One region of the Massilia sp. H6 genome, then DNA from elsewhere that is predicted to be linked to it. Evidence: riboswitches for the same ligand, from Rfam matches in the RefSeq annotation. Region 1 holds a riboswitch; the other holds the start of a gene.
What was found. Region 1 has a riboswitch for thiamine pyrophosphate ahead of thiC (phosphomethylpyrimidine synthase ThiC). Riboswitches for the same ligand answer to the same signal wherever they lie in the genome.
Positions count from the first base shown of each region.

Region 2: another riboswitch for thiamine pyrophosphate. It lies ahead of NRS07_RS13355 (TonB-dependent siderophore receptor); the one in region 1 lies ahead of thiC (phosphomethylpyrimidine synthase ThiC).

Region 1 covers NZ_CP103371.1:1,050,425-1,066,560, forward strand. Annotated here, with positions in the region: gene NRS07_RS04700 (valine--tRNA ligase) at 1-1,042, opposite strand, end outside; gene NRS07_RS04705 (hypothetical protein) at 1,361-3,484, shown strand; gene NRS07_RS04710 (hypothetical protein) at 3,517-3,810, shown strand; TPP riboswitch at 3,874-3,982, shown strand; gene thiC (phosphomethylpyrimidine synthase ThiC) at 4,051-5,979, shown strand; gene thiS (sulfur carrier protein ThiS) at 5,976-6,179, shown strand; gene NRS07_RS04725 (thiazole synthase) at 6,228-7,010, shown strand; gene NRS07_RS04730 (hydroxymethylpyrimidine/phosphomethylpyrimidine kinase) at 7,010-7,753, shown strand; gene thiE (thiamine phosphate synthase) at 7,763-8,392, shown strand; gene NRS07_RS04740 (hypothetical protein) at 8,505-8,729, shown strand; gene NRS07_RS04745 (GNAT family N-acetyltransferase) at 8,762-9,259, shown strand; gene NRS07_RS04750 (S8 family serine peptidase) at 9,341-10,861, opposite strand; gene NRS07_RS04755 (S-(hydroxymethyl)glutathione dehydrogenase/class III alcohol dehydrogenase) at 11,351-12,457, shown strand; gene NRS07_RS04760 (SRPBCC family protein) at 12,642-13,187, opposite strand; gene NRS07_RS04765 (UvrD-helicase domain-containing protein) at 13,551-15,872, shown strand; gene NRS07_RS04770 (BPSS1780 family membrane protein) at 15,930-16,136, opposite strand, start outside.
Region 2 covers NZ_CP103371.1:2,984,503-3,000,638, reverse strand. Annotated here, with positions in the region: gene NRS07_RS13415 (serine protease) at 1-163, opposite strand, end outside; gene ribA (GTP cyclohydrolase II) at 242-913, opposite strand; gene NRS07_RS13405 (DUF3820 family protein) at 1,027-1,242, opposite strand; gene NRS07_RS13400 (DUF1810 domain-containing protein) at 1,306-1,725, shown strand; gene NRS07_RS13395 (NYN domain-containing protein) at 1,937-3,496, shown strand; gene NRS07_RS13390 (hypothetical protein) at 3,692-4,120, shown strand; gene NRS07_RS13385 (sodium:solute symporter) at 4,269-5,738, shown strand; gene sppA (signal peptide peptidase SppA) at 5,790-7,649, shown strand; gene NRS07_RS13375 (S46 family peptidase) at 7,805-9,943, shown strand; gene pnuC (nicotinamide riboside transporter PnuC) at 10,045-10,638, shown strand; gene NRS07_RS13365 (ATP-binding protein) at 10,635-11,168, shown strand; gene NRS07_RS13360 (HDOD domain-containing protein) at 11,259-12,239, shown strand; gene NRS07_RS13355 (TonB-dependent siderophore receptor) at 12,288-14,414, opposite strand; TPP riboswitch at 14,506-14,611, opposite strand; gene NRS07_RS13350 (VirK/YbjX family protein) at 14,777-15,745, opposite strand; gene NRS07_RS13345 (hypothetical protein) at 15,948-16,136, opposite strand, start outside.

The DNA of each region.
Region 1 (16,136 bases):
TGCGGTCGCCGCGCGGCACCATCAGCTTGTGCGGCTTGACCTGCTCGAGCAGGCCCTGCGCATCGAGGTCGGCCACGATCTGCTTGCGCGCGGCGAAGCGGTCCAGGCCCTGGTACTGGCTCGGGGCGTTCTCGTTGATCCTGGCGTCGAGCGTCATGATGGTGATCGGCGCCAGTCCGGCGCGCTGGCCGACGGCATAATCGTTGAAGTCGTGGCCGGGCGTGATCTTGACGCAGCCGGTGCCGAATTCCTTGTCGACATAGCTGTCGGCGATCACCGGGATCTGGCGCCCGGTGAGCGGCAGGGTCAGCATCTTGCCGTGCAAATGGGTGTAACGTTCGTCGGTCGGGTCGACCGCCACGGCGACGTCGCCGAGCATGGTTTCAGGACGGGTGGTGGCTACCGTCAGGTGACCGGAACCATCGCTCAGGGGATACTGGATGTACCACATCGAGCCGTCTTCTTCCTGCGAATCGACTTCCAGGTCGGAGACGGCGGTGCCCAGCACCGGGTCCCAGTTGACCAATCGCTTGCCGCGGTAGATCAGGCCCTGCTCGTACAGGCGCACGAACACTTCCGAGACGACCTTCGAGCGGGTTTCGTCCATCGTGAAGTATTCGCGCTGCCAGTCGGGCGAGGTGCCCATGCGGCGCATCTGGCCGGTAATGGTATTGCCCGACTTTTCCTTCCATTCCCAGACCTTTTCGACAAAGGCTTCGCGGCCCAGGTCGTGGCGCGAGATCTTTTGCGCGTCGAGCTGGCGCTCGACCACGATCTGGGTGGCGATGCCGGCGTGGTCGGTGCCCGGGATCCAGGCGGTGTTATGGCCGCGCATGCGGTAGTAGCGCGTCAGGCCATCCATCACGGTCTGGTTAAAGGCGTGGCCCATGTGCAGCGTGCCGGTCACGTTCGGCGGCGGCAGCTGGATGCTGAACGACGGCTTGCCGTCTTCCATGGTGGCGGCGAAGTAACCGCGCTTTTCCCACTCGGTGCGCCAATGTTGTTCAATATCGGCGGGCTCGAAAGACTTGGCTAATTCCATAATATGCAGGCGGTTGAATTTGAGAAAAAAACCATTATAGGTCACCTTCCAGCGCCCGCCTATCCTGGCTGCGGCAGTGCAGCACGGACCCCTTCCGTGCCGCCGGCACATGGCACCAAAGGTAATCCGGATTTTCAACCGGAGACTGTTTGATCCACGTCAGTTTGGATGCCAAATCTTCTCCAATCTATGCGGCTTCGACGAATCATCTGCTCGGTTTTCCGGTCAAAAAGGATAGTCATTCCAAACAAACCGTGCCGTTTCGCAGAAACTGCCGGCCGGGTCCGCGCCGACAGGCAAGTCGTCAAGGAGAACACCATGTCACAATTCGATCCCACCGGCCCGGAGTCCGCCACGGACGAGCGGCCGGCCGCGAGCGCCGGCGCTGAGCTCACCTACGAAGAGATATCCGGCCTGAGCAACGGCGAACTGGGCCTGGCCGACCTGTCTGCCGCGGCGTCCGCTGCTGCCGGCAGCGCGCCGGCAAGCACCGCGCCCGAGATCTTGCCCCAAGTGGGGGCGCCGATATCGGGCCTGCATCTGCCTGGCATCCGCAAGGCGGTCAGCGGATGCTATGCCGGCAGCGCTGGCGCCTTCCAGGTCGAGCTGCGCGTCGATATCGACCGCACCCGGCCAATGAAGCGAATCAGCGGCGACTTTTTCCAGCGCACCGGCAAGACCCTGTCCTATGTCGGGTCCTTCGTGGTGGATGCACCGGTGGTCACGGCGAGCGCTTCCCAGTACGTGGTCAAGGGAAAAGGCCGCTTTACCTTTGCCAGCAGCGCGCCGACGGTCCAGGTAACGGTGCCGCGGGTGCAGCTGTTCCAGCCGCAGGCAGCGGCCACGCTACAGTTCTTTACCGCAGCCAATGCCCCTGGCGCGACCTACCATTGCTCCTTCCAGTCCGGTTACTTCCGCACGGTGCGGATCGAAACCGACAGCGTGTCCGACCTTGGCACGCCGCTGCTGAGCAGCTATGACACCGGCACCCTGCCGTCGGGCGGGAGCGGGCGCTCGCTGGGCGTCGTCTCGGCATTTGCCGAAGCCGGCATTGCAATGGCGCCAACCGCCGGTGGCAACGTGATCGATGTCAGCGACGCCGGGGGCGATGCCAGCTGGAGCGACGCCGAGCTGCACGCCTCGATGCAACGCCATTTTTCGCTGTGGGCCGACTTGCCGCAATGGTGCGTCTGGCAGGTGGCCGCGCAGTTGCACGATGAAGGACCGCTCTTGTACGGCATCATGTTCGACCTTGCCGGCAAGGAGCGCCAGGGCTGCGCCGTGTTCCATGCCGGTATCGGCGGCAGCTCGGCCGACAAGCAGCGCGAGCAGCTCTACACCTATGTGCACGAGCTCGGGCACTGCTTCAACCTGCTGCATTCGTGGCAAAAGCACCTGGCCTCGCCGCCGGCGACGAGCCGGCCCGAATCGCTGTCCTGGATGAACTACCCCTGGAAGTACCCGAAGGGGGGCGCCGCCGGCTACTGGAGCAATTTCGATTTCCGCTTCGACGATGAAGAACTGATCCACCTGCGCCACGGCTTTCGCAACGACATCATCATGGGTGGTGGCGGCTTCGGGGCTGGCGCCGCACTCGGCCGCGACATACTGGCCGACCCGATCGAGGACGAATCGGGCTTGAGGCTGGACATTTCCACGCACCAGAACAGTTTCGCGCTGGGCGAGCCGGTGGTGCTGGAACTGCGCCTGCGCGCCACCGATACCCGCGGTCGCCGCGCCCATACCTGGCTGCACCCGAATCACGGCCTGGTGCATATCGTCATCAGCAAGCCGGGCGGCGCAGTCGTCGCCTACGAACCACTGATCGACCATCTGGTCGGCGACCGCCAGAGCGTGCTTGGCGCCGATGACACCATCCAGGAAAGCGCGTACATCGGCTTTGGCAAGGGGGGCTTCTATTTCGAGCAGCCGGGCCAATACCGTGTGCGCGCCGCGTATTCGGCACTGGACGGCTCGCAGGTGCTGTCGGATATTCTTACGGTGCGCGTGCGCTATCCGGTCAGCCCGGCCGACGACACGCTGGCCGACTTGTTCATGGGTGACGACCAGGGAGCGCTGCTCTACCTGCTGGGATCGGACAGCCAGAGCCTGCGCTCGGGTAATGCCGCCTTCGACGAAGTTCTCGACCGGTATGGCGAGCATCCGCTGGCGAACTACGCACGGCTGGTCAAGGGCGTCAATGCTGCGCGTACCTTCAAGACCATCAGGGCGCACGACCCGACCCGGATCGACGTGCGCGGCGCCAGGCCCGAGGAAAGCGTCGCGCTGCTCTCTACCGCGGCCGAGGCGCGCGTGCTCGATCCGGTCACTACCGGCACGGCACTGCAATGCCTGGCCACGTCGCAGGCCCGGATCGGCGACGAGGACGGCGCCCGGTCGACGTTGCAGACGTATTCGGCGTTGTCGATCAAGAGACCGTAAGGGGTGCAGTCAACCAGAAAGAGAGGACGGTCATGGCATTACGGGTAAGGCTCGGCGACGGTTTCGACAACGATACCGTCAGCCTGCGGGTCAATGGCCAGCAGGTGTTCCACAAATCCGGGGTCACCACCGACCTGCGGATTTCGCGCGCCGACAGTGTCGACGTGCCGGTCGGGAGCTCGCCCGTGCGACTTGAAATCTCCGTGGACGGCGGGCCGAGCGCGGTCAAGGAGATCACGCCTGCCGTCACGCCTTTCGTCGATGCGAACCTGGTCGAGGGCAGGCTCGAACTGCAGGCACTGCCAAGGGAGACGCCGATGCTGTGACGGCGCGCCACGATGCAACCGTGACGGCACATGGGCTATAATCCGCTCCGTTGCCGCAATGGCAGCACACGCTAGGGGTCCTGCGCATGCATATCGATGCATGCGCGGGTGAGAAATACCCTCCGAACCTGATCTGGATAATGCCAGCGAAGGGAAGCAGTCGGTTAGTCAGCCTTGCGGTTCCCGCATTGGCCGTCGTCTCCGTCGTCTCCTTTGCTGGCTCCTGCGCAAAGGAGCCACATGAACGCACTACTCAAGAGCACGCAAGTGTTCGACGCCGAGACCGCCACGGTCGACGGCGCAGCAATCGTACCCTTCCCGAACTCCCGCAAGGTCTATATCGCAGGCAGCCGTCCCGATATCCGCGTGCCGATGCGCGAAATCGCGCAGTCGCCTACGCCGGGAAGCTTTGGCGGCGAGCCCAATCCGCCGCTGTTTGTCTACGACACCTCGGGTCCCTACACCGACCCGGCTGCCACCATCGACGTGCGCTGCGGCTTGGCGACGCCCCGCCTGCCCTGGATTCGCGAACGCGCCGACACCGAAGAGCTGCCGGGGCCGAGCTCGGAATATGGACAGGCACGGCTGGGCGATCCGGCGCTCGCCGCGCTGCGCTTCAAGCTGCAGCGCGCGCCGCGCCGCGCACTGCCTGGCCGCAACGTCACGCAAATGCATTACGCGCGCCAGGGCATCATCACGCCCGAAATGGAATTCGTGGCCCTGCGCGAGAACCTGCGCCGCCGCGAATATCTTGCCTCGTTGGTGGAATCGGGCCCGATGGGCGCGCGGCTCGCCGGCGTGCTGGGGCGCCAGCATCCGGGCCAGTCGTTCGGCGCCAGCATCCCGCCCGAGATCACCCCCGAATTCGTGCGCAGCGAACTGGCGCGCGGGCGCGCCATCATCCCGGCCAATATCAATCACCCGGAAGTCGAGCCGATGATCATTGGCCGCAATTTCCTGGTAAAGATCAACGCCAACATCGGCAACTCGGCTGTCACCTCGTCGATCGGCGAAGAGGTGGAAAAGATGACCTGGGCGATCCGCTGGGGCGCCGATAACGTGATGGACCTGTCCACCGGCAAGCATATCCACGAGACGCGTGAATGGATCATCCGCAACTCGCCAGTACCGATCGGCACGGTGCCGCTCTACCAGGCGCTGGAAAAAGTTGGCGGCAAGGCCGAGGATCTCACCTGGGAGATCTACCGCGACACGCTCATCGAGCAGGCGGAGCAGGGCGTCGATTACTTCACCATCCACGCCGGCGTGCGCCTGGCCTATGTGCCAATGACGGCCAAGCGCCTGACCGGCATCGTCTCGCGCGGCGGCTCGATCATGGCCAAGTGGTGCCTGGCCCACCACCGCGAATCCTTCCTGTACACCCATTTCGAGGATATCTGCGACATCATGAAGGCCTACGACGTGTCGTTCAGCCTGGGCGACGGCCTGCGCCCGGGATCGATCTACGACGCCAACGACGAAGCCCAGCTGGCCGAGCTCAAGACCCTGGGCGAACTGACCCAGGTCGCCTGGAAGCACGACGTGCAGACCATGATCGAAGGCCCCGGCCATGTGCCGCTGCATCTGATCAAGGAAAACATGGACCTGCAGCTGGAGCAGTGCAGCGAAGCGCCGTTCTATACGCTCGGCCCGCTCACTACCGACATCGCGCCCGGCTACGACCATATCACCTCGGGCATCGGCGCCGCCACCATCGGCTGGTATGGCACCGCCATGCTGTGCTACGTCACGCCCAAGGAACACCTTGGCCTGCCCGACAAGGCCGATGTCAAGGACGGAATCATCACCTACAAGATCGCGGCCCACGCCGCCGACCTGGCCAAGGGCCACCCGGGCGCGCAGATGCGCGACAACGCGCTGTCCAAGGCCCGCTTCGAGTTTCGCTGGGACGACCAGTTCAACCTGGGCCTGGATCCCGACAAGGCGCGCGCCTTCCATGACGAGACACTGCCCAAGGAGTCGAGCAAGGTCGCGCATTTCTGTTCGATGTGCGGTCCGCATTTCTGCTCGATGAAGATCACCCAGGAAGTGCGCGCCTACGCGGCCGCGCAGGGCATTGGCGAACAGGCCGCGCTGGAGCAGGGCATGCAGGAAAAGGCGGTCGAGTTCGTCAAGGGCGGTGCCCGTCTTTACCGCGAGGCGCCATGACCAGGATCGAGTTGAATGGAGAACCGTTTGAGGTGCCGTGCGGACAGTCGCTGCAGGAGCTCGCCAGCCAGATCGGCGTGGCCGGGCAGGCGGTGGCGGTGGCGGTCAACCGCGAAATCGTGCCGCGCGAGCGATGGCCGGCGCGGCGCCTGCTTGCCAGCGACAAGGTAGATATCGTGCGCGCCATCGGCGGCGGCTAATCACATTACGCGGGGTGGTCGGACGCTGCCCCGCAAGAAAGGACAACCATGAACCAGGATTTCCTGACCATCGCCGGCCGCAGCTACGGTTCGCGCCTGCTGGTCGGCAGCGGCAAATACCGCGACCTCGCCCAGACCCGCGAAGCGACGCTGGCCGCCGGCGCCGAGATCGTCACGGTGGCGATCCGGCGCGTCAACATCGGGCAGGACCGCAATGCCCCGAGCCTGCTCGACGTGCTGCCACCGAACGAATTTACCATCTTGCCCAACACGGCCGGCTGCTACACAGCGCAGGACGCCATCTATACGCTGCAGATGGCGCGCGAACTGTTAGATGGGCGCAAGCTGGTCAAGCTCGAAGTGCTGGGCGACGAAGGGACCCTGTTCCCGCACATGCCGGAAACCATCAAGGCGCTTGAAGTTCTGGTGCGCGACGGCTTCGACGTGATGGTGTATTGCAGCGACGATCCGGTGCAGGCGCGCATCCTGCAAGAGATCGGCTGCGTCGCGGTAATGCCGCTGGCCTCGCTGATCGGCTCGGGCATGGGCATCCTGAACCCGTGGAACCTGGGCCTGATCATCGAACAGGCCACCGTGCCGGTGCTGGTCGACGCCGGGGTCGGCACGGCCTCGGACGCGGCCATCGCGATGGAGCTGGGCTGCGACGGCGTGTTGATGAACACCGCCATTGCTGGTGCGCGCGATCCGGTGCGCATGGCGCGCGCCATGCGTCATGCCGTGCTGGCCGGGCGCGACGCGCACCTGGCCGGGCGCATGCCCAAGCGCTTTGCCGCCGCGCCTTCTTCGCCGCGAGAAGGGGTTATCGCCTGATGGTGCCGACCGTGCTGGTGTTCGGCGGACTCGATCCCAGCGGCGGCGCGGGCCTGGCGGCGGACATCGCCGCCATCGGCGCGCTCGGCGCACATGCGCTGCCGGTGGCGACCGCGCTTACCGTGCAGGACAATAACCGGGTGTACGAGGTGCAGCCGGTCGATGCTGCTTTTGTCGTGCGCCAGGCCGCTGCGCTGATCGACACCTGCGACATCCATGCGGTGAAGATCGGCATTCCGGGTAGCCGCGACAACGCGGCGGCAATTGCCGCGCTGCTGGGCCGGCTGCGCGCGCGCTTGCCCGCGCTGCCGGTGGTGCTCGACCCGGTACTGGCCAGCGGCCATGGCGATCCGCTCGGGCGGGGCAATGCGCTGCAAGCCCTGGCCCCACTGCTGCCGCTGGCAACCGTGCTGGTGCCCAACCTGCCGGAAGCGCTGGCCCTTGGTAGCGTCTCCTGTGAGCACGTGCTGGTCACTGGCGGCCATGGTGATGGCGACCTGGTCGTGAACCGCTGGCTGCGCGGGGGCATCGTGCAGCGCTCCTGGCAGCTGCCGCGCCTGCCGCATGCCTATCACGGCAGCGGCTGCACCCTGGCGTCGGCCATCGCGGCGCGGCTGGCGCTGGGCGACCCGGTCGAACCGGCGCTCGAGCGCGCGCAGCACTACTGCCACCAGACGCTGGCGCACGCCTTCCAGGTGGCACCCGGACAACGCATTCCGCGCCGCATTTTTCAACCGCATTGAAAGAACCGCATGAACCACTCCCAACTTCGAGGGCTGTACCTGGTGACGCCCGACTGGCTTGATACCGCCCGCCTGCTGGCGGTGACCGACCGCGCGCTGGCCGCCGGCGCGGCACTGGTGCAATACCGCCACAAGAGCGCCAGCCACGCGCTGCGCGTGGAGCAGGGCGCCGCGCTGCTGGCCCTGTGCCGCCGCCATGGCCGACCGCTGGTCATCAACGACCATGTGGACCTGTGCTGCGAGCTTGGCGCCGACGGCGTGCACCTGGGCGGCAGCGACGCCCCGGTTGCGCAGGCGCGCGCGCGGCTCGGCGCCGATGCAATCATCGGCGCCTCCTGTTACGGCGAGCTGGCACTGGCCGAGGCGGCGCAGGCAGCCGGCGCCAGCTATGTCGCTTTCGGTGGCTTTTATCCTTCGCCGGTAAAAAAATACACGTTTGTCACGCCACCGCAACTGGTCGATGCCTGGGGTGAGCGCGTCGGCTTGCCGATGGTGGTGATCGGTGGCATGACGCCCGAGAATGCCGGTCCGCTGGTCCAGCGTGGAGCGACGATGGTGGCGGCCATCACGAGCGTGTATGCGGCGGACAATCCGGCGCTGGCGGTGGCCCAGTTCCGCGCGCTGTTCGGAGCTGCCTGAACCTGCAACGGCGGGGCAGGGTTGCCTGTTCAAGCGTGCATGGGGGCGCATTGACCACCCGGCGCGGCACATGCGATATTGCCATTCTCGCCATTTGAACGAAAGCCTTCGCATGCGTTTCTACGTCACCGCCCTGGCCAGTGCCGGTTGCGCCCAGGTCCCGACGCCCGCCGCCATCTCCCCGGGGGCGCTGCGCAGTCACGTTTCCTTCCTGTCGTCCGACCTGCTCGAGGGCCAGTTCTGCGGGGCGGGCCTGGAACCGGCCGGCGACGACGGCTATTTCCAGAGCGCGCACTGGCAGTACGCCAAGGGCCGGGCACTGAATGCGGCGCCATGAGTACGGCGCCGCTAGCAGCTGGGCCGGGGTACGTGATTCGCACACTGCAGTGCGAGCAATGGCAAGCCTACCGCGCGATTCGCCTGCGCGCGTTGCTGGAAGCGCCGGACGCCTTCGGTAGCACGCTGGCGCGCGAAGAGGCGCTGGCGCTGCATGTCTGGGAGGCGCGGGTCGCGCAGTCGGTGGTGTCCGGCATCGACTGCCCGCTGGTGGCCGACGCCGGCGGCGAGTTCGTCGCACTCGCCTGGGTCAAGGTGGATGCGGACGATCCCGGCATCGTCAACCTGTTCCAGATGTGGGTGGCGCCGGCTTGGCGCGGCAAGGGCGTGGCGCAGGCGTTGCTGCGGCAGGCGACTGGCTGGGCCGTGGAGCGCCGCGCGCAGGCGCTCCAGTTGGGCGTCAATTGTGCGAATGGCGCTGCGATGTCGCTGTACGCGCGCACCGGATTCGTCGCGGTCGGCGTGCCGGTTCCGATGCGCGACGGAGCGGCGCTGATGGAACAGACCATGCGACTGCAACTAAGCCGGTGACCTTGCCCCCGCTACGGGAGTGCGATCGACCTCAAGTAAAAAGGGACGCCGAAGCGTCCCTTTCTTCATACACCTTGCAGCTTAGTTACCGCAGCCCAGCGAGGCGATGCGATCGCGTGCGGCCTTGGCCTGCACCAGGCCGAAACCGTACTTGGTGTCGCGGCCGGGAGCGCCCAGGTCGAGCGCGCTCTTGGTGAGCGAGGCGCGCATCTGAGCGGCGGTACAGGTTGGGAAGTAGCTCCACACCAGGGCGGCGACGGCCGACACGTGCGGGGTTGCCATCGAGGTACCGTCGAAGTAGGCGTAGTTGCTGGCCTTGATGCCGACCGTGGCGCTCTGGCCCAGCTGGCCTTTCATGGCATTGCCATCGACGTCGGTGGCGGTCACCGACGGGATGTTGGTCACGGTCGTGCCCAGCGTGCCGCCGAAGGCGCCGGCCACGTTGTTGTACACGATGGCGCCTACGCCGCCGCTGTTCTGGCAGTTCGAGACCTTGGTCGCGAAGTCGACAGTACCGCGCTGGATCAGGCAGACCTTGCCCGAGACGGCGGCGTTGACCGTGTCACCGATGCCGAAGTCGGCCAGTGGCGCGGTGGCGGTTGCGACCGGCGAGCCCTCCATCGAGCCGGCGGTATAGGTGGCCGCGCCGACGGTCAGGATGCTTTCCTGGCCGGTGCCGGTTGGCACGGTGGACAGCACGCTCACGCCAGGGCCAGCCAGCTCGACCTGGGAGTTATATTGCGAGAAGGTGGCCCAGGCCTTGTTTTCGTCGACCGCGCCGACCATCACCACGTTGTTGTAGCCCGCCGGATAGGAGATCACGGTATTGCCGTCATTGCCGGCCGCGGCGATACTGAGCACGCCATTGTTGTACAGGGTGTCGAAGGCTTTCCCTTCGGTGACGCTCTTGCGCCCGCCGCCCAGCGACATGCTGATCACGTTCGCGCCGGCGGCGCCGCACTTGTTGGCGGCCGAGGTCAGGGTCGACGAATAAGCCCAGCCGTTCGCTCCGAACACCTTGACGATGTGCAGCTTGAGCATCTTGTTGGCGGCAACGCCCACGACGCCGGTACCGCTGTTGTTGATCGCGGCGATGGTGCCGGCCACGTGGGTGCCGTGGCTGTTTTCGTCGGTGTACCACCAGCCGGTGCCGGCATCGTATTCACCCGTGGCCGGATTGGCCGACAGGTCTTCGTGGTTGCGGTCGTAGCCCGAGTCGATGATGCAGACCATGCGGTTGCCGGCGGCGCTGTCCGAGAGCAGGTCGGCCTGCACTTGCTTGATACCGTACGGAACTTGCTGGCCAGTCAGGTAGGGCGTGCCGGTCGACGGCGTCGTCAGGGCGAACGGCTTGCGGATCACGTCTTCTTCGATGTATTCGACGTTCGGGTTGTTTTCCAGACCCTTGAGCGCGGCAGCCGGGACTTCGACGGCCATGGCGTTCATGCCGAAGATTTCGTGCTTGACCGAGCCCTTGGATGCGGCAACAACCGATTTCACCGCGCTTGCAGCTCCCGGTTTGAAGGCCACGATGACGCGGGTGGTGCTCGGTGGCGCCGCCTGCGCAGTGCCGACGATGCCGGCAGCGACCAGGGCTGCCATGCAGACCCGAAGAGAGATTGCGCGAGTGTTTTTGTCTACCATTGATATTCTCCGTTTGAAAGCAATAGGTGTCGCCTCGGCTCTACTGGCCTCGTGCGCATGTCGCTTGTCCGCATATTGACGCGGCAATAAAGTCTAGTTCAAAAATACGTTTGTATGCATAGTAAATTCAACTGTGCGTAGGAAACATTTGCGATGCCGCAATGCAGCATGATTTTATGTGTGATGGGTATCAAAACCTGTGCTATCGTTTATCCAAACGTCTGCATGGCTGAGTTCAGAGCCGGTCTGCTGCCGCCCGCTTTATTTGCCCTTGCGCCCTGATTCACTGTCTGTCCCGAGCTCTTCGCGAGTGCCCCGCGCTAGCGCGCACATGGATGCGCGCAGCTTGCTATCATTGCTACCCTCATGCCTCCGCTTGCGCGGCGGCTCCGACGTTTGCGCACGGATTGCACGCCATCCATGCGCCCATGAATCAGGAAGGGAAACATGAAAACCAAGGCAGCAGTTGCATGGAAAGCGGGCCAGCCGCTCACGATCGAGGAAGTCGACCTTGAAGGTCCCAAGGCGGGCGAAGTGCTGGTTGAAATCAAGGCCACAGGCATCTGCCACACCGACTACTACACGCTGTCTGGCGCCGACCCCGAAGGCCTGTTCCCGGCCATCCTGGGTCATGAAGGCGCGGGGGTGGTGGTCGATGTCGGTCCCGGCGTGACCACCCTGCGCAAGGACGACCACGTCATTCCGCTGTACACGCCCGAATGCCGGCAGTGCAAATTCTGCCTGTCGCAAAAAACCAACTTGTGCCAGGCGATCCGCTCGACCCAGGGCCGCGGCCTGATGCCCGACGCTACCTCGCGTTTCTCGCTCGATGGCGCGCCGCTGTTCCACTATATGGGCACATCCACCTTCTCGAACTACATCGTGGTGCCCGAGATTGCGCTGGCCAAGGTGCGTTCGGATGCCCCCTTCGACAAGATTTGCTACATCGGCTGCGGCGTCACGACCGGGGTCGGCGCGGTGATCTTTACGGCCAAGGTGGAAGCCGGCGCCAATGTGGTCGTCTTCGGGCTGGGCGGCATCGGCCTGAACGTGATCCAGGCCGCCCGCATGGTCGGCGCCGACAAGATCATCGGGGTCGACCTGAACCCGGAGCGCGAAGCGATGGCGCGCAAGTTCGGCATGACCCACTTCATCAACCCGAACCAGGTCGAGAATGTCGTCGACAGCATCGTTCAACTCACCGACGGCGGCGCCGACTATAGCTTCGAGTGCGTGGGCAATGTCAACACCATGCGCCAGGCGCTGGAGTGCTGCCACAAGGGCTGGGGCCAGTCGATCATCATCGGCGTGGCGGCGGCAGGCCAGGAAATTGCGACCCGGCCGTTCCAGCTGGTGACTGGGCGGGTCTGGAAAGGCTCGGCCTTCGGCGGCGCGCGCGGGCGTACCGATGTGCCGAAGATCGTCGACTGGTACATGGAAAACAAGATCAATATCGACGATTTGATCACCCACCACCTGCCGCTCGAACGCATCAACGAAGGTTTCGACCTGATGAAGTCGGGCGAGTCGATCCGCTCCGTCGTCATGTTCTGATCGTCCGGGCAGGCCGGCCTGCTCGATCCACGCCGGTGATTCACTGTATGTATTGCAGTGAATCAATCGATATGCGGTGCATATCACCGGGACGGCAGGTCTATGTAGCTTCGACAAAAAACGGCCCGGTTGCACAGGCAACCGGGCCGTTCTTTGTCTAAGCATCTATGCCGCTAGAACCCGCTTATTGCTGCGCGATATTGCCGCGCCATGCGCCGGTTTCCGAACCGCGCTTCTCGAGCATTTCCTTGAAGTTCGTGAGGTTGCCACGCAGTTCCATGCGCACCGCGCCCATGGCGTCGCCCAGAGTTTCAAGGGCGCCGTTCGGCTCATAATCCATTTGCACCATGACCCGGCAGCAGGTATCCGAAATCTTGTGGAAGGTGGCCACGCCGCCATTCTTCACGCCGGTAATGCTGCGCCAGGCGATACGCTTGTCCGGGATCTGCTCGGTGATCTCGACATCCCAAGCCTTGGTTTCGCCGGCCACGTCGGCGACCCAGTGCAGGTGCTTGTTGTCGAGCTGGCGAATTTCCTTCACGCTCTTCATGAATTGCGGAAAGTCTTCGAACTGCGTCCACTGGTTATAGGCCGATTTGACCGGAACATTGATCTCGATCGATTCGGCGACCGACGAGCTGGCACCGAAGCCACGATTGTTTTTCAGTTTCTTCGACAGCATCATGCCGCCGACCGCAAGTGCAGCAACAGTAACTACGCGATTGAGCATTTTTAATCTCCTATTGGGTGGGAAAGCCAGTGTGCATGCAGGGTAAATATTGGCCCATGCCACATGCATGCGAACGAGGGGCTGGTTCAAGCAAAGTAGGTCGGGCCACGCGATCTAGCATGCATCTCCAGTTAAAATAAGCGAAATGACAATTGTGCGGCGCGCGAATGAGCGCGCCGCGGCGGCGCTTTCAGGCTGACACAGAGTTTGTTTCCAGCCCGAAAGTAGTAGGGTAGGGGCTTGTGGCGAGGGTGTTTCTGCGGTGCAGTAAAGTATCCGCTCGCGGTCGCGATTTTCAGCGCTAACTTGCGCCATCGGGCAGGGCTGGATGGGCATACAGTAAACCCGGCGGTATAATGGGGTATGCAGAACCTCCTTCATAACCTTAATCCTGAGCAACTTGCCGCCGTTACCCTGCCATCGCAGAGCGCGCTGATTCTTGCGGGCGCCGGTTCCGGCAAGACCCGCGTGCTGACGACGCGCATTGCCTGGCTGGTCCAGACCGGTCAGGTCTCGCCCGCGGGCATCATGGCGGTCACGTTCACGAACAAGGCGGCCAAGGAAATGCTCACCCGTCTGTCGTCGATGTTGCCAATTAATACGCGCGGCATGTGGATCGGCACCTTCCACGGCCTGTGCAACCGGCTGTTGCGCACGCACTACAAAGACGCGGCGCTGCCGCAGACCTTCCAGATTCTCGACTCGCAAGACCAGCTCTCGCTCATCAAGCGCATGCTCAAGGCCGCGAACGTCGACGACGAGAAGTATCCGGCCAAGAATTTGATGTACTTCATCAATAATGCAAAGGACCAGGGCTTGCGTGCGGGCGCCGTCGAAGCCTACGATCCGATCGAGCGCCGCATGGTCGAGCTCTACGAGCTCTACGACCAGCAATGCCAGCGCGAGGGCGTGGTCGATTTTGCCGAGCTGCTGCTGCGCTCGTACGAACTGCTGGCGCGTAACGGACCGCTGCGCCACCATTACCAGATGCGCTTCCGCCACATCCTGGTCGACGAGTTCCAGGATACCAACGACCTGCAATACAACCTGCTCAAGCTGCTCGCCGGCCACGACCAGGAAGGCGGCGGCGCCATCTTCGCCGTCGGCGACGACGACCAGAGCATCTATGCCTTCCGCGGCGCCAACGTCGGCAACATGCAGGCTTTCGAGCGCGATTTCCGGGTCCAGAATTTGATCAAGCTGGAGCAGAACTACCGCTCGCACGGCCACATCCTGGACAGCGCCAACTTCCTGATCGCCAATAACACCAAGCGCCTGGGCAAGAACTTGCGTACCGATGCAGGGCAGGGCGAGCAGGTGCGCATCTACGAAGCGTCGAGCGACCTCGAAGAAGCACAGTGGATCATCGAAGAAACCAAGAGCCTCATGAACGAGGGCCTGGCGCGCAGCGAGATCGCGGTCCTGTACCGCTCCAACGCGCAAAGCCGCGTGATCGAGCATGCGCTGTTCGCGGCCGGGCTGCCCTATACCGTCTACGGCGGCCTGCGCTACTTCCAGCGCGCCGAGGTCAAGCACGCGATCGCTTACCTGCAGCTGATGGACAACCCGCACAACGATTCGGCCTTCTTGCGCGTGGTGAATTTCCCTACCCGCGGCATCGGCGTGCGCTCGATCGAGCAGTTGCAGATGGCGGCCGACAGCTATGGCGTGTCGCTGTTCGCGGCGGTACCCTACATGACCGGCAAGGCCGGCACTTCGCTGGGCAATTTCGTCAAGCTGATCGAATCGGCGCGCTTCGAGACCCAGCAACTGGCGCTGCCCGAGATGGTGCGCGTGGTGCTCGAGCGCAGCACCCTGCTCGATTTCTATGCCAAGGAAAAAGAAGGCGCCGACCGCATCGAAAACCTCGAGCAGATGGTCAACGCCGCCACCCAGTTCGTGCAAGAAGAAGGCTTCGGCCAGTTCGCCCCGGCCCACCTCGGCCCGCAGGCGCTGCCGCAGGCTGGCGAGGCGGTGATCTATCAAGACGGCATCGAAGTGTTCGAGGCCGATGCGCCGCTGGCAACCGTCATGTCGCCGTTGTCGGCCTTCCTGTCGCATGCCTCGCTCGAGGCGGGCGGCACCCAGGCCGAGGCGGGCCAGGATGCACTGCAGCTCATGACGGTGCACTCGGCCAAGGGCCTGGAGTTCGACGCCGTGTTCATTACCGGCCTCGAAGAAGGTTTGTTCCCGCACGAAAGCAGTGCCCGCGAACTCGATGGCGTCGACGAAGAACGGCGCCTGATGTACGTGGCGATCACGCGCGCGCGCCGCCGTTTGTACATGAGTTTTACCCAGCAGCGCATGCTGCACGGGCAAACCCGCTTCAACATGAAGTCGCGTTTCTTCGAAGAGCTGCCCGAGGAAGCCCTCAAATGGCTGTCGCCGCGGGTGCAGGCCAACTGGTTCGCCGGGCGCAAATCCACCACGGCCTGGGACGACGCCGCCTTCCGCGATGGCGGCAGCGACAACCGCATCGCGCAGCAGATCACGCAGAAATCGGCCAACGGCCACAGCTCCGGCTGGCGCGTGGGCGAATCGGTGGCGCATGCCAAGTTCGGCGAAGGCGTGATCGTGAATATCGAAGGCGGGGCAGGAGCCGCGCGCGCCCAGATCAATTTTGGGTCGGCAGGAATGAAGGTACTCGATCTGTCGGTGGCCAAGCTCGAGCGCCTGGGGCGCTAACATCCTGGACGGTGGCTCACCACCGTCCGCACTTGCTGGTTGGGCGTCGTTGCGCCCTTATTTGTCCAGGCTGACCTTGCCGGCGCCGCCATCGGCCGGCTTGCCGAAGATCTGGCGGTAGCCCGCATACATCGCGCACTGCAGCAGCAAGATGAACAAGAAGATCAGCCACATGATCACCACCCGCGTGATGTTCGAGGTGCCCAGCAGCAGCGTGACCACCATGCAGATCCCGAAGAAGATCGCGAACCATGCCAGCAGCAG
Region 2 (16,136 bases), 1.9 Mb from region 1:
GGTGCGGCGGGGTGACCAGCGGCGGAATAAGGGGCAGTGTGGTCGCGCCGGCGCCACGGCCGGCTGCCGGGACCGCGGCCGGCCGTGGCGTCATGTCAGATTGCGCCCCGGCCAGGCCAGCGGCCAGGCAAGACAGGATCAGCGCAAGCGCTAGGTGTTTCATGCATTCTCTTGGTAGCAAGTCGAAACCCTATCTTGCCACCGGTCAGGCGCCGTGCGCGCGCGTTAGGCGCACACGGACTCAGCGCGTGCCTGGCTCCACCAGGACATCGGCCAGCGGCGTCATCATGTGCCCGAGCTTGGCCTGCTTGGTATCGAGATAGCTATTGTTAAAGGCATTGCGGTTGACCAGCAGCGGCACCCGTTCACTCACCTCGATGCCGAGCCGGGTCAAGGCATCGATCTTGCGCGGATTGTTGGTCATCAGGCGCAGCGTGCGCACCCCGAAGTGGGCCAGCATGGGCTGGCACAGCTCGTAGTTGCGGGCGTCGGCATGGAAACCGAGCTGCAGGTTGGCCTCGACCGTATCGGCGCCGGCTTCCTGCAGCCGGTAGGCGCGGATCTTGTTGACCAGGCCAATGCCGCGCCCCTCCTGTCGCAGGTAGAGCAGCACGCCGCGGCCTTCTTCGGCGATGCGCTGCAGCGCGCCTTCGAGCTGGGCGCCGCAGTCGCAGCGCTGCGAGAACAGCACGTCGCCGGTGAGACATTCGGAATGCACGCGCGCCAGCACCGGCGCGCCGTCGCTGATATCGCCCAGCACCATCGCCAGGTGTTCCTTGCCGGCCGGGCCGTAGCCCGGTCCGTGCTCGACAAAGGCATGCAGCGTGAACTGCGCCCACGGGGTCGGCAGAGCGCACGAGGTGACGTAGTCGAGCAGCTGGTCGTCGGTCGGCAGGGCGGGTATGGCGGACATGGGTTCTCGTTCATGGAGCGTATTGCGGTAACCGGGTAGTTTACCGGAAATCCGCCTCAACCGTGCGCCAGTCCCGACGCCGGCACCCCGGGGCACGGTGCGCCGCCGCCGTTTCAACGCGCGCGGCGCAGCGGATCGAGCAGGCTGCGCAGGTCGTTATGATCGAGTTCAACCATCAGGGCCAAGAGCTGGCCCAGTTCGCCGCGGGGAAAGCCCTCTCGCGCGAACCAGGCCAGGTAATGGCCGGGAAGGTCGGCGATCTTGCGGCCTTTGTATTTGCCGAAGGGCATCTCGCGCTCCAGCAGCAGGGGGAGGTGGTTAGTGTTCATCGTGCCGCACTTTAGCAAAACCCCGGAACGTTGTAGCATTTGAGCGACCAGGAGGTGATCATGATGCAAACCGACTTCGACCTCGAGCGTTTCGTCCATGCGCAGGCACCGGTGTACGCCACCGCGATCGCCGAGCTGCGCGCGGGCCACAAGCGCACCCACTGGATGTGGTTCATCTTTCCGCAAATCGCCGGACTAGGCCATAGCGACATGGCGCAGCGCTACGCACTGGCCAGCGGCGACGAGGCCGCGGCCTACCTGGCGCATCCGGTACTCGGGGCGCGCCTGCGCGAATGCGCATCGATCGTGGCCAGCCTCGACGGCCGCACGGCCGAAGACATCTTCGGCCACCCGGACGACCTCAAGTTTCGCTCATCGATGACGCTGTTTGCCGACGTGGCGCCGGACGAAGAAGTGTTTCAGGCCTGCATCGACAAGTACTACGACGGCGAACCCGACGACGCTACGCTGGCGCGCCTGTAGGCCGGTCGGCGAGGTTTTCTACCGAAAAGAGTTGCCCGGCCCGGGCTCGATGGCGCTGTTGGTCAGGGTAAATGGCCTGCAAGATAGGCAAAACGCCCAACCGGTCGTGCTTGCCCTTGGCCGTCCCGGATGCACGGGGAGCGCCAAGCACGAGCGTGTTGCGTATAATTCACCGTCAGCTCGTTCATCCATTACCAGAAAATAACAACTCATGGCATCTTCCGACAACATCAGCATGGCGGTGTTCTGCGACTTCGAAAACGTCGCTCTCGGCGTACGTGACGCCAACTACGAGAAATTCGATATCCGCCCGGTGCTCGAACGCCTGCTGCTCAAGGGCAGCATCGTGGTCAAGAAGGCTTATTGCGACTGGGACCGCTACAAGGCCTTCAAGGCCCCGATGCACGAAGCCAATTTCGAGATGATCGAGATCCCACATGTGCGCCAATCCGGCAAGAATTCGGCCGATATCCGATTGGTCGTCGATGCGCTCGACCTGTGCTACACCAAGTCGCACGTCGACACCTTCGTTATCATCTCCGGCGATTCCGACTTCTCGCCGCTGGTGTCGAAGCTGCGTGAAAACGCCAAGCGGGTAATCGGCGTGGGCGTCAAGCAGTCTACGTCCGACCTGCTGGTGGCCAACTGCGACGAATTCATCTTCTACGACGACCTGGTGCGCGAAGTGCGGCGTGTCGCCGCCAAACGCGACGAGCGCAAGGCCCAGCCGCAGAACAACAAGCGTCCGAGCGACGACAAGCGCAAAGAAGAGCTCGAAGCGCGCAAGGTGCAGGCCCTCGAGATGGTGGTCGAGACCTTCGATGCATTGATTTCCGAGCGCGGCGACACCGGCAAGATCTGGGCTTCGCTGCTGAAAGACACCCTCAAGCGCCGCCGTCCCGACTTCTCTGAAACCTACTATGGTTTCCGCACTTTCGGCAACCTGCTCGAAGAAGCGCAGAGCCGCGGCCTGTTCGAATTCGGCCGCGACGAAAAGTCGGGCACCTACGTATTCCGTAGCACCAATGCCCCGATGCCGATGCCGGTGCCAGAACTGGCGCCTGGCGACAGCGGCGAAGACGAGACCGATGTCCAGCCAGATGCCGCCGCCGAGGCCAAGCCAGAACCGCGCCGCCGCAGCCGTGGCGGTCGCAACAAGGGCGCCGGGCGCGGCGAAGCCGCCGACCAAACGGTGCCGGAAGCGGCCGAGCCGACGCCGGAAGCTGCCGAGCCAGTGCCGGCCGAGCCGCAAGCCGATCTTGCCGAGCCGGTGCAAGCCGCGCCGGAACCGCGCGCCCGCGGCCGCGGGGGACGCAATAGCTATCGTGGTGCGGCAGCAAGCGCGGCGCCGGAGCCGGCCCTGCCAGAGCCGAACGAGCAAGAAGCCGAGCTGGAGCCGGTCGCGGCGCCGCTGCCTGACGCGCCCCAACTCGAGCAGGCCGACGTGAAACCGGCAGTCAAGGAACGCCGCCGCGCTGCGCGCAAGCCGGCTGCGCGCAAGGCTGCCGCCGACACTACGGCACCAACGGAACCAACGGAACCGGCGCCGGAGGCGCAGGCGCAAGTCCAGGAAGTTGCTGAAGTCCGTCCGGCGGTGCCGGCTGCGGTGGCCTACGATCCCTACGACGAAGACGACGACACCAGCGACGACGTCGATGGCAACGTTGCCGAGGGCGCCATCGTGCGCAAGAAGTCCACGCGTCCGGCCCGCAAGCCGGCGGCGCGCAATGCGGCGCCGCGCGGACGTCGTCCGGCCAAGGCGAAAGAGTAAGCGCCAGCATCTTCGGCGGTAAAACAAGGGGGGGCGGTGCACTGGCATCGTCCCCTTTTTTTGTTCGCCGGGTGCCTGCGCAGCCGCGCACCGCGTGCGCCATCTCGCCGCGGCCAATGCGATAATCTCAGCGCCTGCCTGTGCGGGCCGACGGGGCATCCGCTCCGCACGGTAAGACCTCCCCGGGAGCCTGCCATGGACATCGTTGCCGCAGTTTCTTCTGCAATCGTGGCCTCGCTGCTGGCTGCGCCCCTGCAGGCCGCGCCGCCCGCCGACCATCCCATCGTCGGTATCTGGACGCTGAGTCTGCCCACACTAGGCTGCTCGGAAACCTACCGCTTCCGCGCCGACGGCACCACCCTGGTTACCAGCGCCGAAGAAGTCTCCGAGAGCCAATACCGCATTCCCGACAAGCCCAGCGCGAACGGCTTCTACCGGCTGGACGACCAGGTCGTCAAGGACAATGGCAAGAAAGACTGCGCCGGAGTCATCATGAAGGCTGGCGCCAGGGCCACCAATTTCATCCGCTTTCATCCGTCGGGCATGCTATTCCTGATGTGCGCCGACGAAACCATGACCAGCTGCATCGGGCCATTCCAGCGCGTCAAGGGCGAAGAAGCCTGAACCTTGGCGCGGCGCGCGTATATCGCTGCGTTGACTCCTTCCACCCTCGATAGCCATTGGCACCAATGGCGCCGGAGCCTTGCGGCATTCCCCGCGACTTCGCCAGCGTGTATATTGCTGGGCGAAACGACAACCGCATTGGAAATTCATGTCACCGGTACTCCTGTTTTGCATCCTCGTAGGCTATTTTCTATTACTGCTCGCGGTCGCCTGGGCTACCTCGCGCAACGCCAACAACGACAGCTTCTTCATTGGTAACAAGAGTAGCAACTGGATGCTGGTGGCCTTTGGTATGGTCGGCACCACGCTCTCCGGCGCCACCTTCATCAGCGTGCCGGGCGCAGTGGGAAGCGATGGTTTTGGATATGCCCAGATCTTGATCGGCTATGTAATTGGCTATATTGCCGTGGCCTATATCCTGCTGCCGCTGTACTACCGGCTCCAGCTGACGTCGATCTACCATTACCTCGACCTGCGCCTGGGGCGGCGTGCCTACCAGAGCGGGGCGGGCTTTTTCATTATCTCGCGCCTGCTGGGGGCCACCGCGCGCCTCTATCTGGTCGTGAATATCCTGCAGGCGATCATCCTCGACAGCCTGGGCGTGCCGTTCTGGATCACGACCCTGGTCATCCTCGGCATGATCCTGCTGTACACCTACCAGGGTGGTGTCAAGACCATCGTCTGGACCGACACCCTGCAGACCACCTGCATGCTGTTCGGCCTGTTCGCCTGCGTCTGGTTCCTGCTCGGCGAGCTGGGAATGTCGATCCCGGCCAGCCTCGACGCGCTGCAGTCGCAGGGCCTGGCGCGGGTCTTCACGACGGATGTCGACAGCCCGAATTTCTTCCTCAAGCAGATCATTGCCGGCATCTTCATCGTGCTGACCATGACCGGCATGGACCAGGAAATGATGCAGAAGACTATCTCGGTCAAGACGCTCAAGGATTCGCAGAAAAACCTGCTGACCCTGACCGCGGTGCTGGTGGTGGTGTTGATGAGCTTTTTGTTCCTGGGCGGGCTGCTCTACCTGTATGCCTCCATGGTCGGCCTTGGCGCTACCGGCGACAAGATCTTTCCAGCCGTGGTAATGGGCCACTTGCCCCCGACGGTACAGATCATCTTCCTGATCGCGCTGATCTCGGCGCTGTTCCCGAGTGCCGACGGCGCCATCACCGCGCTGACCTCGTCGTTCTGCATCGACATCCTCGGCATCAAGCGCCGCACCGACTTGACCGAGCAAGGCAAGGAGCGCCTGCGCCGCCGCGTGCACCTGGGCTTCGCAGCGGTGTTCCTGTTCCTGGTGATGGGCTTCAAGCTGGCCGACAGCCCGAGCATGATCGTCGTGATCCTGAAGCTGGCCGCCTATACCTATGGCCCACTGCTGGGCCTGTTCGCCTTCGGCATGCTGACGCGCCGCGCGCTGACCGACCACCTGGTGCCGTTTATTACGATCGGCGCGCCCATCCTTTGTGCCTTCCTTGAGTACAATCAGGCACTCCTGCTCGGTTCCTACCGCCTTGGGCTGGAATTGCTCATGGTGAATGGCATACTGGTGTTTGCCGGCCTTTATGCGATTTCGCATGAAGAAAAAGCCGGGACGGCTGCCGTCGTGGCCTGACACTGTGGCCTGACGCTGCGGCCAGATCAATGATTGACTTACGGAGTATCGATGGCTTTTAGACCTGTTAGAGCGCTGCGTCGCGGTTTCGGCATGCTGTGGAATGCGGTGGACATGACCCGCCGCACCGTGATGAACCTGCTGTTCCTGTTGATCGTGGCTTTCATCCTGATCGTCGCCTTCTCCGGCGGCGGCGTCAAGCCGATCGGCAGCAAGAGCGCGCTGGTGCTGGAGCTCAAAGGCGACCTGGTCGAGCAGCACGAGTCGAGCTTCCAGGACACCCTGCTCGACAGCGTCAGCGGCGACAGCAAGCGCAGCGTGCGCCTGCGCGATGTGCTCACGGTGCTGGAACAAGCCCGCACCGACAAGAGCATCACCACCGTGGTGCTGCTGCTGGACCAGATGGATGGCGGCGGCATGGCCATGCTGCGCGAAATCGGCAGCGCCATCGACCGCGTCAGGGCGTCCGGCAAGAAGGTCGTGGCCTGGGGCGGCAGCTACGACCAGAAGCGCTACCTGGTGGCGTCGCACGCCGACGAAATCTATGTCCACCCAATGGGCATGGTCATGATCGAAGGCTTCGGCGGGCGCCGCAACTATTACCGCGACGCGCTCGACAAGCTGGGGGTGACGGTCAACCTGATCAAGGTCGGCACCTACAAGAGCTTCGCCGAGCCGTATGTCGCTAATGGTCCCTCAGAGGCTTCCCAGGAAGCCGACCGCTTCCTGTACAACGCCTTGTGGCAGGACTACACCGCGCAGGTCGAGAACAACCGCAAGCTGCCGGCCGGCAGCGTCGCCACCTGGATCGAGACCCTGCCGCAGCAGATGGAAGCGGCCGGCGGCAATGCGGCGCGCGTGGCGCAGTCGGCCAAGCTGGTGGACGGCCTCAAGACCCTCGACGAAATCCGCGACATGCTGGTCAAGCGCGGCGAGTACGACGAGCGCATCAAGTCGTTCCGCCAGATCGGCTACCACGACTACCTTGGCCGCCAGCAGATTACGCCCTTCGGCGACGCCGTCGGTGTGATTGTCGCCTCGGGAAACATCACCGATGGCGCCAGCGGCCCGGGCGTGGTCGGCGGCACCACCACCGCCAACCTGATTCGCCAGGCGCGCGAAGACAAGCAGGTCAAGGCAGTGGTGCTGCGGGTCGATTCGCCGGGTGGCAGTGCCTATGGCTCGGAACTGATCCGCCGCGAACTGGAACTGACGCGCGCTGCCGGCAAGCCGGTGGTGGTGTCGATGGGCAGCGTCGCGGCCTCGGGCGGCTACTGGATTTCGATGGCGGCCGATGAAGTGATCGCCGACCCGGCCACCATTACCGGCTCGATCGGCGTGTTCACCATCTTGCCGACCGCCGAGAAGATCGGCGACAAGCTCGGTATCCATACCGGCGGCTATACCACCACCTGGCTGGCCGATGCCTACAACCCGCTGCGACCGATCGACCCGCGCTTCACGCAGCTGGTCCAGAGCAGCGTCAATCACGTCTACAGCGAATTCACCACCAAGGCCGCGGCGGCCCGTAATACCACGGTAGCCAAGATCGACGAAGTGGGCCAGGGCCGCGTCTGGACCGGCGCCCAGGCCAAGGAGCGTAACCTGGTCGACCGTCTCGGCAATTACCGCGACGCCCTCGACTCTGCGGCCAAACGCGCCAGCCTCGGTGCCGATTACCGCGTCGCCTATGTCGAGCGGCCGGTAACCAAGATCGAGCGCTTCCTGAACCTGATGGGAGCGTCCACCGTGCAGGCGGTGAACATCCAGGTCAGGCTTGGCCTGCTGGACGCGGCGCTGCCGGCCGGCCCGGTGAACCAGGTCATGCAGGACATGGCGTTTTTGAAGGACGTGGCCGGTGGCAGCAAGCCGTTTGCCGCCGTCACGCACTGTCTGTGCGCGACGCCATGACGGATCGGTAGGGCACAGGTTCGATGACAGGATCGTGGCAGCGGCCGGAACCCTTGCTGAGCGCTGCATTGGGCGTCAATACGCCGAAAAACGGCCTGTCACCCGGTCAACAAAGTTATACTCCCGGCTGCTTTTCCAATCATCCTGGGGTTATTTTGTTCAAATCAATCGTCTTGCCTGTCGCCTTGCTGGGCGCCGCGGCCTGCGCCGCCGCCGATGAAGGCCAGTGGCAGCCGCACCAGCTGCCGCAACTCAAATCCGAACTCAAGCGCATCGGCATCACCATGCCCGCCGAGAAGCTGGCCGACTTGGGCAAGCATCCGATGAGCGCGATCGTGTCGCTGGGCGGTTGCTCGGCCTCGTTCGTCTCGCCCGACGGCCTGGTGGTCACCAATCACCACTGCGCCTACGGCGCGATCCAGCGCAATTCGACCCCGGAAAAGAACTACATCGTCAATGGCTTCCTGGCCAAGACCCGCGCCGACGAACTGCCGGGCGGTCCGAACACGCTGGTGTACGTGACTGAAAAGGTCGAGAACGTCACCGGCCGCGTGCTCAAGGGTATCAGCCCATCGATGCCGGGCCGCGAGCGCCACGAGCTGGTGCAGTCGCGCATCAAGGCCTTGATCGCCGAATGCGAAACCGACAAGTCGACCCGCTGCTCGGTGCCGGCCTTCCATCGCGGCCTTGAGTACTACCGCGTCAAGCAGCTGATGATCCGCGACGTGCGCCTGGTGCATGCGCCGTCCGACCACATTGGCAATTTCGGCGGCGACATCGACAACTACGAATGGCCGCGCCAAACCGGCGATTATGCCTTCCTGCGCGCCTATGTCGGCCCCGATGGGCGCCCGGCCGATCCGTCGCCAGAGAACGTTCCATACAAGTCGAAAGACTTTTTGGTGGTATCGAGCCAAGGCCTGAAGAACGGTGACCCGATCCTGCTGGCTGGCTACCCGGGCCGCACCAGCCGCTACAAGCTGCCCGCGGAAATCCGCTTCGCGCGCGACATCGACTTGCCGGCCAAGGCTGCGAGCATCACCGCCGACCTGTCCGTGATCGCCGCCGCCACCCAGGGCAACCCGGCCTGGGACGTGCGTTATGCGAGCGTCGCCAAGAGCCTGAACAACGTGCTCAAGAAAACCCAGGGCCTGCTCGACGGCTTCGCGCGCAAGGATATCGCCGCCATCAAGGACGTGCAGGATGCCCAATTCCGCGCCTGGTATAAACAGAACGGCGATGGGTCCAGGAAGTTGCTGGACGAGCTCGACGCCGTGATCGCGCAGGATATGGCGCTGTCACGCCAGGAAGCTGCCTGGCTTGAGGCCACCCACAGCGACCTGCTCAAGAGTGCGCGTACCCTGTACCGTTTGGCGCTGGAACGCCAGAAACCGGATGCCCAGCGCGAAGCCGGCTACCAGGAGCGCGACCTGTCGTTCATCAAGGCGCGCCTGACCCGCCTCGAGCAATCGTTCGTGCCGAGCGTGGATGAAGCCCGCTACGGCGCCGCGCTGGCGCGCTACGCGCGGATCGACGCGAAGCTGCGCCCGCCAGGACTGGACGCGCTGCTGCCGGCACCGACTGCGCTCAACGCGATGGTCAAATCGAGCGAACTGAGCGACACCGCCAAGCGCCTGGCATGGATCGGCAAGGATCCGGAAGCCATGCGCCGGTCGAACGATCCCTTTATCGGGCTGGCGGTGCGCCTGCACGATACCGGCATGGCCCTGGAGAACCGCCGCAAGGAACTCGAAGGCAATCTCGAGCGCGTGATCCCGCAATACATGAGCGCCGTGATCGCCTGGAAGAAATCGCAAGGCAAGCCGGTCTACCCGGACGCCAACTCGACGCTGCGCGTGACCTTCGGCACCGTGGCGCCCTATGCGCCGCGCGACGGTTTGGTCAAGGGGCCGTTCACGACCGTTGAAGGCATTGCCGAGAAGGCTACTGGCAAGGAGCCGTTCATCGCCCCGGCCGCACTGCTCGAGGCGATCGAGCAGAAGCGCTATGGCGTATTCAAGGATGCCGCGCTGGGCACGGTGCCGGTGAACTTCCTGTCGAGCGCCGACACCACCGGCGGCAATTCCGGTTCCGCGGTGATGAACAAGCACGGTGAGCTGGTAGGCCTGAACTTCGATTCCACCTACGAATCGATCACCAAGGACTGGTATTTCGACAGCGCCATCACGCGCGCGATCCATGTCGATATCCGCTACATGCTGTGGGTGATGAAAGAGGTCGACCATGCCGACAATCTGCTTAAGGAAATGACGATCAAATACCCGAAGCGGTAAGCGGGTTTGGCACAGTGACAGGGCGCGGCGCACTCTTGGTGCCGCGCCCTTGAGCTATCCACGCCTGGCTGCTACCATCCGGCGTCTTCCGATCGGACTGCATGAACGACACGCTTAACTTCGCCGGACTGGCGACCACGCCGCTGGAACTCATCTCCTTTTTGCTGGCGATCACCACCGTGATCCTGAACATCCGACAGCTGCACTGGGCCTGGTTGTTCTCGATTGCGTCTTCCGCCACCTATGCGGTGGTGTTCTTCGATGCCAGGCTGTATGGCGACATGGGCCTGCAGTTCGTCTTCATCGCCGCCTCCGTCTGGGGCTGGTACCAGTGGCTGCACGGCGCGGCCGCGCAGCCACTGGTGGTAACGCGCCTCAAGCGCGCCGCCTGGGGCTGGGCGATTGCCGGCTGGGCCCTGGGTTACGCGCTGCTGGCGGCTTTCCTCGACCGTTTTACCGACACCGACGTGCCGCATGCGGACGGCTTCCTGACCGCCGGCAGCCTGCTGGGGCAGCTGCTGCTGGGCCGCAAGAAGGTCGAGAACTGGATCGTCTGGATCGTGGTGGACGTGCTCTATGTCGGCCTGTACGTGTTCAAGGGCCTGAACCTGACTGCCGTCCTGTACGCGCTGTTCGTGGTGCTGGCCTGTATCGGGCTGCGCGCCTGGTCGACGATCGCGCGGAGGGATGCATGAGCGCGAGCGCGGCGCCGGTGCGCAGGGTTGCGCTGTTGGGCGCCGAATCATCCGGCAAATCCACGCTGGCCGAGGCACTCGCGGCGCACTATCGAACCGTGTGGGTGCCCGAATACCTGCGCGAATTTGTCGACCGCCACGCGCGCGTCCCCTTCGAGAGCGACCAATACCCGATTGCCTGCACCCAGTTGGCACGCGAAGACGGGGCCGCCCTGCGCGCGCGCCGCTTCCTGTTCTGCGACACCACGCCCCTGATGACTGCCTTGTATAGCCGCCAGTACTGGGGCCGCGTCGATCCCCAGCTGGCCCGGCTCGACAGCCGGCACGACTACGCCTTCACCCTGGTCACCGCGCCCGACGGCCCGTGGGAGGCGGACGGCCTGCAGCGCGAATCGGAAGCAGTGCGCCAGCACGTGCACCGGATGCTGCTGGAAACACTCGAGGCCCGCGCCATTCCCTACCTGCTGCTGACCGGCGAGCTGCCCGGCAGGCTGCGCCAGGTCGAGGCCTTGCTGGGTCCTGCGCGCTGAATTCTCCGGTCAAGGAAACGCTCGCTGGCACTATGATTTGTTTCTGCACGGTATTAGAATAGATTTTTCTGTGATCGATGGCGGTGTATCGTGAAAAAATGGCTAGACCGCTTGATAGGCGGCACCAGCAAGGAGACCGATACGGCCCCCGGCGCCGGCGCCGGCGTAGCCGCGGCGGGCGACGGTGCCGAGATGGCGCTGGAGATCGATTCCGCCTATTACCGCTGGCTGACCGCGTCCTGCGGCACCAATGCCCGATCCGAGGTTGAAGCAGCCATCCTGGCCGAGGTGCATGCGCTGGCCGGTGATCCCGAGAATGCCTCTGGCCTGGTGCCGCGGATTCCCGACCTGGTGGCGCAACTGCTCAATGCCTTGTCGAACGAGAACATCTCGAGTGCGGCGGTGGCCGCCGAAGTGGGGCGCGACCTGGTGCTGGTGGCCGAAGTCATTCGCGAAGCCAACAGCGCCTATTACCGTCCGGCCAAGCCGATCGAAACGCTCGACGGCGCGGTGGCGATGCTGGGCCTGAACGGCCTGCGCATGCTGCTGGCGCGGATCGCGTTCCGGCCGCTGGTCAAGGTCAAGGTCCAGGGAGTGGCGCGCGCGGTGGCGCCATCGGTCTGGCGCCATTCCGAACGCTGCGCCTTCGCCGCCAGCGTGATGGCGCCGGGACTGTCGGCCAGCGTGTTCGAAGCCTACCTGGCTGGCCTGATGCAGAACGTCGGCCTGCAGGTCGCTTTCCAGGTCGCCGACCGCCATGGCGAAGGCAAGGTGCCGGCTGCGGGCAGCTTCGGAATCGCGCTGTTCGCGGCCAGCCGCCAATTGTCGTCGGTGATCGCGCAACATTGGGAGTTTCCCGCCGACGTGGTCGAGGCGATCGCGCGGGCCGGCGACGCCGACGCGCTGGATGCCACGCACCTGACGCAGGCCCTGGTCCAGGGCGACCGCATCGCCAAGCTGCGCCTGCTGCTCGACGCTGGCGTGATCGAGCCGGAGGACAGCTTCGTCAGTACCGGCTTGAACGGATTCCAGCGGCGCTGCCTGGGCAAGCTGGCCGACCTGGCCGATTAGCCTGGAAGCTGTTAGCCTGCCCTGCCTGGCGCAGGGCAGGTGCGTCGTTCAGAAGTCGAACTGGGCCGACAAGCGCAAGCTGCGCGGCGCGCCCGGCAGCAGGTAGCCGCCCAGCGACTGCGTCACGTCGCGCCAGTAGAACTTGTCGAAGACGTTGTCCACGCGGGCGCGCACGATCACATGGGTTGCGCCGAACTTGAGCGCATACGAGGCGCCTGCTCCGGCCACATGATAGCCCGGCACCACCGCACGGTTGGCAGGGTCGAAGGCCTTGCTGCCTGAATACTGCCACAGCGCGTGGACTTTCAGCCCGGCCACCGCCGGCACCGCATATTCTACCCACGCCGTCGACCGCAACTCGGGCACGTTGGTAACGCGCTTGCCCTCGACCGCGGCGTCGCCGGTGCCGTCCTGTCTTGCCTGCAGCGCCATCAGCGACAGGCTGTAGTTCAGGTCTGCATTGAGCCGGCCCTGCGCCGCCAGCTCCAGGCCGCGGTGCCGCTGCTGGCCGGCGCGCACGAAACTGCCGGCCGCGTCGACGTATTCCAGGCCCTGGCGGATATCAAACAGCGCGGCCGACACCATGGCGCCCCCCGCGAGGATGCCCTTGACACCCAGCTCGGCCTGTTTCGAGCGGCTTGGCGGCAACGCGCTGTTTTCATTGGTAGTGCCCATCTCGGCGATGCCGCCGTGCTGCAGGCCGTGGCTGAGCGACCCATAGACGCTCCAGTCGCGCAGCGGCTTGTAGACCAGCGCCACGCTCGGCAGCACGAAGTCGTCGTCGGCCCGGACCCATGGCTGGTCGATTTCCGCCAGCTCGTCGCGCTTGAGCCTGACGTAGCGCAGGCCGGTGTGCAGCGTGAACTGTTCCGACAGCGTCGCGACGTCCTGCACGAACAGCGCAGTCTCGCGGTCGCTGCGGCGTTCCTGCACCGGACCGGTGACCGGGTTGCCCGGGGCTGGATCGACCGGGCGGTTGAGGTAGATATTGCTGTAGCCGGCGTAGTCGTAGACGTATTCGCCGAAGCTGTCGTGGCGCTCCGATATGGCGGCGCCGACGGTCAAGGCATGGCGCACGGCGCCGGTGGCGAAGCGGCCCTGCAGCATGGCCTGCGCGCCCCACGGGGTCTTGCGTTCGCCGACACTCTGGTAGTCGTAGACGTCGTAGTCGCCGTTCGAGCAGTAGCCGGGGTAGAAGCCGTCGCCCTCGTTGCTGCAGCCGTAGGGGAAGGCGGTGTAGTCGTCGCGCTTGAACCAGTGCTTGTTGGCCTTGGCAGCAAGGTTCCAGTCGGCATTGATGCGGTAGTCAAAGCGCAGCCCGAGGTTGCTGGTGTCGGTTTCCACCGGCTTGGTCCAGGCCTGGGCATTGAGCAGCGTCCTGGGCGAGACGCCGGTCGGCAACGCCTCGTTGCGCAGCAGCTGGTAGCCTGGCGCCGTGATTTGCGAGCGGTGCTGGTGGTCGAGGTCCAGGCCGAGCAGGGCATCCGGGCTGAGCTGCCAGTCGAAGGCAAACGACACGAACTGGCGCTCGCCGTCGGCGCCGCGCACATAAGATTGAATGTCTTCGGCAGCGGCATTGATGCGGTAACCGAAGCGGCGGTCGGCGAAGCGCCCGCCCAGGTCGACCGACCCGTGCACGGTGCCGCGTTCGCTCAGCTCTAACAGGGCCGAGCGCAGCACGTTAGCGGTCGGGCGCTTGGTCACGAAATTGATCATGCCGCCCGGCGCCGCCACGCCTGCCTGCAGGCCGGCCAGCCCACGCAGGGTCTCGATGCGTTCCTTGTTCTCGAGCGGAATCGGAGCGTCGGCCGGAATCGCGATGCCGTCCTTGCGGTAGCTGGTGGCGTTGTCGAGTGCGAAGCCGCGGATCGAGAACTGCTCGGCATAACCGACCGCGTTGTAGGCGTCGCCCACCGAGGCGTCGAAGCGGGCCGCATCGGTGACGTTGCGGATCGACAGGTCTTGCATCTGGGCGCGGGTCAGGGCGCTGATCGCGGCCGGGGTATCAAGTAGTGCTGCGTCGCCAAAGCCGCCGATGCTGGCGCGGTCGCTGGCGACCCAGCGGCTACCGGTAACGACCACCGAGGCCACGCCTTCAGGCGTTTGCTGTGCGGATGCGGAAAACGCCTGCAGGACGGCGCAGGCAAGAACGGATTGCTTCAGGTTGAATGTCATGTGTTTGCTCGTCTTCGCGCACCACGGATGGCATCGGGCGCGCTGCTTTGATGAAAAGCCGGAGCCAACGTGGGGAAGGGCAAACAAGAATGGGCACTGCGTTGCGCTTTCCTTCGCTGGCATTATCCAGATCAGGTACGAAGGGACTCTCTCACCCGAAGCGCGCACATGCGCGTCCAGGACCCCTAGCGAGGCGGCAGTGTAGCACGGCTGCTTGCGCGCGTGGTGAATGTGGCAATGCAGGAATTGCGCAAGCACTGAAGATGCCGCGCCGCGCCGCGCAGGCAGTCAATTCTGCCCACACTGTGGGCTTGGACCAGCGCAGGTGTTCGGCGCAGGTGCGAGCCAGTAAAAAACCCGGCTCAGGCCTGCGCGGTTGCAGGCGTGCTCACCTTGTGCATCTGATCGGCCTGCGCCGGCACCATGTGGCGCAGCAGGGTGCTGCGGGTGGCGTCGCCGATCGTGCGCCAGTATTCGCGGCGCTGGGCGGCGCGCTTGCGGTGCTTGGACGGCATCTCTGACAGCGGCTTGAGGTAAAACGGAAGGGTGATCAGGTAGCCGCGCCCTGGCATCTCGGTGCCGCCAAGGACCTTCCAGAAGCCGTCGTAGGCGTTCTCGAAATGCTTGACGTCACGCGGGTTATAGGCGATGTGCGCGCTGCACTTGATGCCGATTACCCGGTCGATTCCAAGCGCCTGCGCCACGCCCTGCATGGCGGCGAAACAGAAAAAGCTGGGCGAATTGTTGGGGAAGGCCAGCTCGAAGGCGTCGAAGGCGGCGCCCGAGTCGATCCAGCGGCCCTGGTTGCGAGTGACGAAGGGCACGGTCGGCAGGTCGACGCCGGCCAGCCGGCCGTCAATCCAGGTGTACGACAGGCGGTGCAGGTACTTGCCGTCGGCGACCAGCGAGATGGTGAGGTCGCCCTCGGCATCGCCGCGCGGCGCCATCTCGAGTCGCAGCAGGAAACTGTGGCCGCCGCTGTCTTGCTGCCACAAGCAAAGTCCGCCGCTGCCCTTGGCGCCATAGACCAGCTGGTGGTAGGCGCTGCCGAAGGCGCTGTCTTCGAAGCGGTAATGCGACAGCACGCATTGCACGCGCTGGCGCGCGCTCAGTCCGGTTGCCAGGTAGCTGCGGTGGCTCAGGTGATGAAACAGGTCGTCATTGGGCGGGGCCGCAACAAAACGGCGCACCAGGTCGAGCCGGCACAAGGCCTGGTGCTCGCGCCAGTAGCGCAGCACACGCAGGCTGCGCACGACGCTGAGGATCCAGGAGGCGGGCGTGCTCTGGCCGCGGCGGGCGAGCAGGTGCCTGGCGAGATGAGCGAAAATCATGCGGGGCGCTCCAGTCGGCGACAAGTTGCGGACGCCGCGCTGGCGCCCAGTCGTTATCTCAATGCCCGCCGGAAAGGGCGGACTAGCTCAGCAGAAATTAGTTCTGAAAAGCATTATCTACCGAAAAGCTAGCTTGTGCCCGGATACTGCAGAGGAAAGTACCACGCAAAGCGCAAATGGAAGCCCAGGTCGGAAGAAGCGTTCATGTCGTCTCTTTCTTTATCTCTGGTGCGGGACTTTTTTCGCCTGACAATCGCGATAAGCCTAGCATGCTAGGGCGGCGCCACGCTTCGACTTCATCGCCGATCATTGAGCTAGAGCGAAACACACCGGAGGAGCGATCGCCGAACTTTTTCAGATTCCACAGCCCATGCACCGTCAGGATCGAGTC